Linked DNA regions of Rhodobacter capsulatus SB 1003. The protein of the gene in region 1 interacts with the protein of each later gene in a pairwise test. Links are inferred from orthologs where the notes say so. Each region holds a gene or a part of one and is shown in the gene's direction. Other genes may lie near its edges.

Region 1 (2,817 bases):
ACAGCCCCTACAAAATCAACATCTTTTCTTTTCAAGAATTATTCTTAAGAAGAAGCCGACACAGGAGGCACAGATGTTCGAACTCGTCACGGATTTCCTTTCCGATTGGTATTTCTGGACGAAATCGCTGCATGTGATGTCGGTCCTGGCCTGGATGGCGGGGCTGTTCTATCTGCCGCGGCTTTACGTTTACCACGTCGAAGGCCTGAAAAAGCAGGGCGTCGTCCGTGGCAGCGAGATGGACCTGCTGTTTCAGCATCAGGAACGGATGCTGCTCAAGGCGATCATGAACCCGGCGGCGATCTCGACCTGGTTTTTCGGGCTTTGCCTGGTGTTCACGCCCGGCATCATCGACTGGAGCATGCAATGGCCCTGGATCAAGGGCGCCTGCGTGATCGCGATGACGGTGTTTCACATGTTCCTGGCACGGGCCCGGCACAAATTCGTCGATGGCACGAATGATCTGGCCGGTCGGCAATGGCGGATGATGAACGAAGTGCCGACGCTGCTGATGTTCCTGATCGTGATCGCGGTGATCGTGAAGTTCTGATTTCGTTGACTCGCCGCGGGCTTTGGGCGTAGAAGCGCCGCAGCCCCGGCCGTCCGGCCGCAGGTTCTGCCGAACCCTGACCCATGCTGCGCCGCCCCGAGGGGTCCCGGCGCCTTTCGCGGATGGATGCGAGATGACCGAACGTTTGAACCTTTCCGATCTCAAGGCGAAGAGCCCCAAGGACCTTCTGGCGATGGCCGAGGACTGGGAGATCGAAAACGCCTCGACGATGCGCAAGGGCGAGATGATGTTCTCGATCCTGAAAGAGCATGCCGAGGAAGGGGTCGAGATCGGCGGCGATGGCGTGCTGGAAGTGCTGCAGGACGGGTTCGGCTTCCTGCGCTCGCCCGAGGCGAACTATCTGCCCGGCCCGGATGACATCTACGTGTCGCCCGAGATGATCCGGCAATACAGCCTGCGCACCGGCGATACCGTCTGGGGGATCATCCGCGCGCCGGGCGAGAATGAACGCTATTTCGCGCTGACCGCGGTTGAGAAGATCAACTTCGAAGATCCCGAAAAGGCGCGTCACAAGGTCAGCTTCGACAACCTGACGCCGCTTTATCCCGACGAGCGGCTGAAGATGGAGATCGAAGACCCGACGATCAAGGATCGCTCGGCGCGGATCATCGATCTGGTGGCGCCGATCGGGAAGGGGCAACGCTCGCTGATCGTGGCACCGCCGCGCACCGGGAAAACCGTGCTGCTGCAGAACATCGCGCATTCGATCGAGGTGAACCACCCCGAATGCTACCTGATCGTGCTGCTGATCGACGAACGTCCCGAGGAAGTCACCGACATGCAGCGCTCGGTGAAGGGCGAGGTGATCTCCTCGACCTTCGACGAACCGGCGACGCGGCACGTGGCGGTGGCCGAGATGGTGATCGAAAAGGCCAAGCGTCTGGTGGAACATAAGCGAGATGTTGTGATCTTGCTTGATTCGATCACAAGACTTGGGCGGGCTTTCAACACCGTCGTGCCCAGCTCCGGCAAGGTTCTGACCGGCGGTGTGGATGCGAATGCGCTGCAGCGGCCGAAGCGCTTCTTTGGCGCGGCGCGGAACATCGAAGAGGGCGGCTCGCTGACGATCATTGCGACGGCGCTGATCGACACCGGCTCGCGGATGGACGAGGTGATCTTCGAGGAATTCAAGGGCACCGGCAACAGCGAGATCGTGCTGGATCGGAAGGTCGCCGACAAGCGCGTCTTCCCGGCGATGGACATTCTCAAATCGGGTACGCGGAAGGAAGATCTGCTGGTCGATCAGAAAGACCTGCAGAAAACCTATCTGCTGCGCCGCATCCTGAACCCGATGGGGACCACGGATGCGATCGAATTCCTGATTTCGAAGCTGAAGCAGACGAAAACCAACGGCGAGTTCTTCGATTCGATGAACGGCTGAGGTATCGTTGCCCCGAGAGGGATTTCGATGGACACGATCTATGCGCAGGCATCCGGCCGCGGCAAGGCCGGCGTTGCTGTCATTCGCCTGTCCGGGCCGCGCGCCTGGGAGGCGGTGGCGGCCCTGTGCGGCCGTCTGCCCGCGCCGCGGCAGGCCGCCGTTCGGCTGTTGCGGATCGGCGCGGATGCGCTGGACGAAGCTTTGGTGCTGTGTTTCGAGGCGGGGCGCAGCTTCACCGGCGAGGAATCGGCGGAACTGCATCTGCATGGCGCCCTTGCCACGGTTGCGGCGGTTCTGAAAGCGCTTGGGTCACTGGGGTTTTTGCGGTTGGCCGAGCCCGGGGAATTCACCCGGCGGGCGATGGAGAGCGGTCGGCTGGATCTGTCGCAGGTCGAAGGGCTGGCGGATCTGATCGAGGCCGAGACCGAGGCACAGCGGAAACAGGCTTTGGCGGTGCTGTCGGGCTCGGTCGGGCGGATGGTCGAGACCTGGCGCAGCAAGCTGATCCGGGCGGCGGCGCTGATGGAGGCCTGCATCGATTTCGCCGATGAAGACCTGCCGGTTGATGTGACGCCGGAGGCTTTTGCGCTGCTGTCCGAGGTTGCGGCGCAGTTTTCGGCGGAAATCGGCCGGATTTCGGTGACCGAACGGGTGCGGGAAGGCTTTGAAGTTGCGATCGTCGGGCGGCCGAATGCCGGGAAATCGACGCTTCTGAACGCGCTTGCCGGGCGAGAAGCGGCGATCACCTCGGAAGTGGCCGGGACCACGCGCGATGTGATCGAGGTTCGGATGGATCTTTCGGGGCTTGCGGTGACCTTGCTGGATACGGCAGGGTTGCGCGATACCGAGGATCAGGTCGAAGCGA
Region 2 (3,504 bases), 1.9 Mb from region 1 along the record:
GGGCTATGCGACGCGGACGGCGGCCAATTCCGACGCCTGCATGGAGGCGATCAACACCGAGGCCCCGGCGCTGATGATCCTCGACATCTGGCTCAAGGACAGCCGGATGGACGGCATCGACATCCTGAAGACGGTGAAGCGCGACAACCCGGACATTCCGATCATCATCATCTCGGGCCATGGCAATATCGAGATCGCGGTCGCCGCGATCAAGCAGGGCGCTTACGATTTCATCTCGAAGCCCTTCAACATCGACCAGCTGATGGTGGTGATTTCGCGGGCGATGGAAACCAGCCGGCTGCGGCGGGAAAATTCCAGCCTGCGGCGGCGGGATCTGCATTCCGGGGACATGATCGGCACTTCCGCGGCGTTCCGGCGGCTGAAGGACCAGCTCGACAAGGTGACGAAATCGAACGGGCGGGTGATGCTGACCGGCGATCCTGGCTCGGGCAAGGAATCGGCGGCGCGTTACATCCACCAGCATTCGACCCGGGCGGCGGCGGCCTTTGTCACGGTGAATTCCGCGACGATCGCCCCCGAACGCATGGAAGAGGTGCTGTTCGGCCGCGAAACCGCGGAACGCGGGATTGAAAAAGGCCTTCTGGAACAAGCGCATGGCGGGGTGATCTATTTCGACGAAGTGGCCGAGATGCCGCTTGGCACGCAATCAAAGATCCTGCGCGTGCTGACCGAGCAGCAATTCTCCCGCGTCGGCGGCTCTGACAAGGTGCGGGTCGATCTGCGGGTAATTTCCTCGACCACGCGCAACCTGACCGCCGAGATCGCCGCCGGACGCTTCCGCCAGGAGCTTTACGACCGGCTCAACGTGGTGCCGATCGCCGTGCCGTCCCTGGCCGAACGGCGCGAGGATGTGCCGCTGATCGCGGCGCATTTCATCGAGGTCTTCAACCGCACCCAGGGTCTGGCGCTGCGGCCGCTCTCCGAGGAAGCGGTGGCCAGCCTGCAGACGATGGACTGGCCGGGCAACATCCGCGAATTGCGCAACGTGATCGAGCGGGTGCTGATCCTCGGCGACGGCACCGGGCCGATCGAGGCGCGCGAGCTGCCGGGCAATGCGGCCCTGCCCGAGGAGGGGCGGATCGTGCTCGGCGGTCAGCTGGCGTCGCTGCCCCTGCGCGAGGCGCGGGAACTCTTCGAGCGCGAATATCTGCTGACGCAGATCAACCGCTTTGGCGGCAACATCTCGCGCACGGCGGCCTTTGTCGGCATGGAACGCTCGGCGCTGCACCGCAAGCTGAAATCGCTGGGCGTCGTCACCTCGGCGAAATCCGGGCGCGGCGGGGCGGGCTTCGACGAGACCGAAGAGGACGAAATCGAGGCCGCGGGCGACGAGGTCTGAGGCTGCGGGGGCCGGACGGGCCCCCGACTGCGCCCCGCGGGCGACAGGAAACGTCAAATTCCGTGCCCCGGGCGCAAGTCTCTGCTTTTTGGCTGGAATCTCTTGCACCTTTGCGCATACTTGCTTTGGGAGACCGAAACCGGCCCCGCGCGACAGGACAAGACAGAAAAAAAGGCATAAGAAAAAATGGCTGCCGACAAACAGAACCTTCAGGACGCCTTCCTCAACCACGTCCGCAAGACCAAGGTTCCGGTCACGATCTTCCTCATCAACGGGGTGAAACTGCAAGGCGTGATCACCTGGTTCGACAACTTCTGCGTGCTTCTGCGCCGCGACGGCCAATCGCAGCTGGTCTACAAACACGCGATTTCGACGATCATGCCCGGCTCGCCGATCTCTCTTTACGAGGGCGAAGACTGAGCGATCCCATCCTTTCCAAAGACCGTCCGACCCGCGTCTGGGTGCTGCACCCGGACCTGAAGGCGGTCGATGCCCGGCGCGAACCGGAATTGCGGCTGGCCGAGGCGGTGTCATTGGCGGCCGCGCTGCCTGATCTGCAGATCATGGGCCACGAGATCGTGCGCCTGCCGAAACCCCATGCCGGGCATCTTTTCGGCACCGGCAAGATGGCCGAATTGAAGGAACGTCTGCAGGCGGCCGAGGTCGATCTGGTGCTGGTCGACGGCCCGGTGTCGCCGATCCAGCAGCGCAACCTGGAAAAGGAATGGGGCGTCAAGCTTCTGGACCGGACCGGGTTGATCCTGGAAATCTTCGCCGACCGGGCGCGCACGCGCGAAGGCGTGCTGCAGGTGGAACTGGCGGCGCTGTCCTATCAGCGCACCCGGCTCGTTCGGGCCTGGACCCACCTTGAACGGCAGCGCGGCGGCTTCGGCTTTGTCGGCGGTCCGGGCGAGACCCAGATCGAGGCGGACCGGCGCGCGATCGACGATCAGGTGATCCGGCTGAAACGGCAGCTGGCGAAGGTGGTGAAAACGCGCGAGCTGCACCGCGCGGCCCGGCGCAAGGTGCCCTTTCCCATCGTCGCGCTGGTGGGCTATACGAACGCCGGAAAATCCTCGCTTTTCAATCGCATGACCGGGGCAGAGGTGCTGGCGAAAGACATGCTTTTCGCCACGCTCGACCCGACCATGCGCGGCCTTGTGCTGCCCTCGGGGCGCCGCATCATCCTGTCGGATACCGTGGGCTTCATCTCGGATCTGCCTCATGAGCTGGTGGCGGCCTTCCGCGCGACGCTGGAAGAGGTGCTGGAAGCCGATCTGATCTTGCATGTGCGCGACATTTCCCACCCCGAGACCGAGGAACAGGCCGAAGATGTCGGCGAGATCCTCGAATCCCTTGGCGTGGCCGAGGATGTGGCGCTGATCGAGGTCTGGAACAAGATCGATGCCCTGTCCGAAGCGGTGCGGCAAGGCCTGCTGGCGCAGGACGCGCGGCGCTCGGACGTGCAGGCGGTCTCGGCGCTCTCGGGCGAAGGGATCGGCGCGTTGGTGGCGGCGATCGAGGCGCGTCTGGGCGAGGCCTGGATCGAGGAAGATCTGGATCTGCCCTTCACCGCGGGCAAGGAACATGCCTGGCTGCATGCCCAGGGCGTGATCCGAACCGAGCTGCAGGGCGAAGAGGGCTGGCAGCTGCGGCTGCGCTGGACCGAGGCGCAGAAGTCGAAGTTCGCCGCACTTTAGCTTTGCTTCGCAAGCCCTTGAAAAGGGCGTATTTAAGCCAAGAAAAAGCTGCGGTTTCTTCTTGGTGCAAATACGCCCTTTCGCGCTTACTCGGAGGCGCCGAGGGGTTCCAGCCGGGTGATGCCCGCGGCGGCCGCGCGGGCAAGCGCCGGATCGAGCGACATCGGCACATATTCGCCGCGCCGCCACAGATCGGCCAGATCGTCGTAATGGGACGAGAACGGATGCCCCGATTGCCCGGTGGCGATGATGAAGACCGAGGAATCCGGGTCGGCGAAATCATAGACGCCGCGATAGCCCGCGCCGTGGACATTGGCGAAGGGATCGGGGCCGCTGCCCGCGGTCAGGCCGCGGTTGAGGGTGAAATCCCCCCCCGAGGTCGATTGCCGGATGTTCATCAGCCAGCCGAGCAGCGGATTGCGCCCCAGAACCGCGTGATCGTGC

Evidence for each region. The genes of interacting proteins can lie anywhere in the genome.
Region 2: the proteins of rho (region 1) and hfq interact in binary tests that used the Escherichia coli proteins (3 or more experiments, as listed by UniProt). The link is inferred for Rhodobacter capsulatus SB 1003 from one-to-one orthologs.

Annotation. Positions count from the first base shown.
Region 1 is NC_014034.1:73,845-76,661, reverse strand. It holds rho (transcription termination factor Rho), read left to right. Parts: upstream 1-683; coding sequence 684-1,952; downstream 1,953-2,817. Other genes in the region: mnmE (tRNA uridine-5-carboxymethylaminomethyl(34) synthesis GTPase MnmE), read left to right, coding at 1,980-2,817; RCAP_RS00330 (CopD family protein), read left to right, coding at 74-550; RCAP_RS19465 (hypothetical protein), read right to left, coding at 1-35. UniProt on the Escherichia coli protein: Facilitates transcription termination by a mechanism that involves Rho binding to the nascent RNA, activation of Rho's RNA-dependent ATPase activity, and release of the mRNA from the DNA template.
Region 2 is NC_014034.1:1,944,302-1,947,805, forward strand. What follows is about bases 444-3,163. They hold hfq (RNA chaperone Hfq), read left to right. Parts: upstream 444-1,546; coding sequence 1,547-1,780; downstream 1,781-3,163. Other genes in these bases: ntrX (nitrogen assimilation response regulator NtrX), read left to right, coding at 444-1,360; hflX (GTPase HflX), read left to right, coding at 1,777-3,060; RCAP_RS08945 (penicillin acylase family protein), read right to left, coding at 3,147-3,163. Outside these bases: more of ntrX, read left to right, coding at 1-443; more of RCAP_RS08945, read right to left, coding at 3,164-3,504. UniProt on the Escherichia coli protein: RNA chaperone that binds small regulatory RNA (sRNAs) and mRNAs to facilitate mRNA translational regulation in response to envelope stress, environmental stress and changes in metabolite concentrations.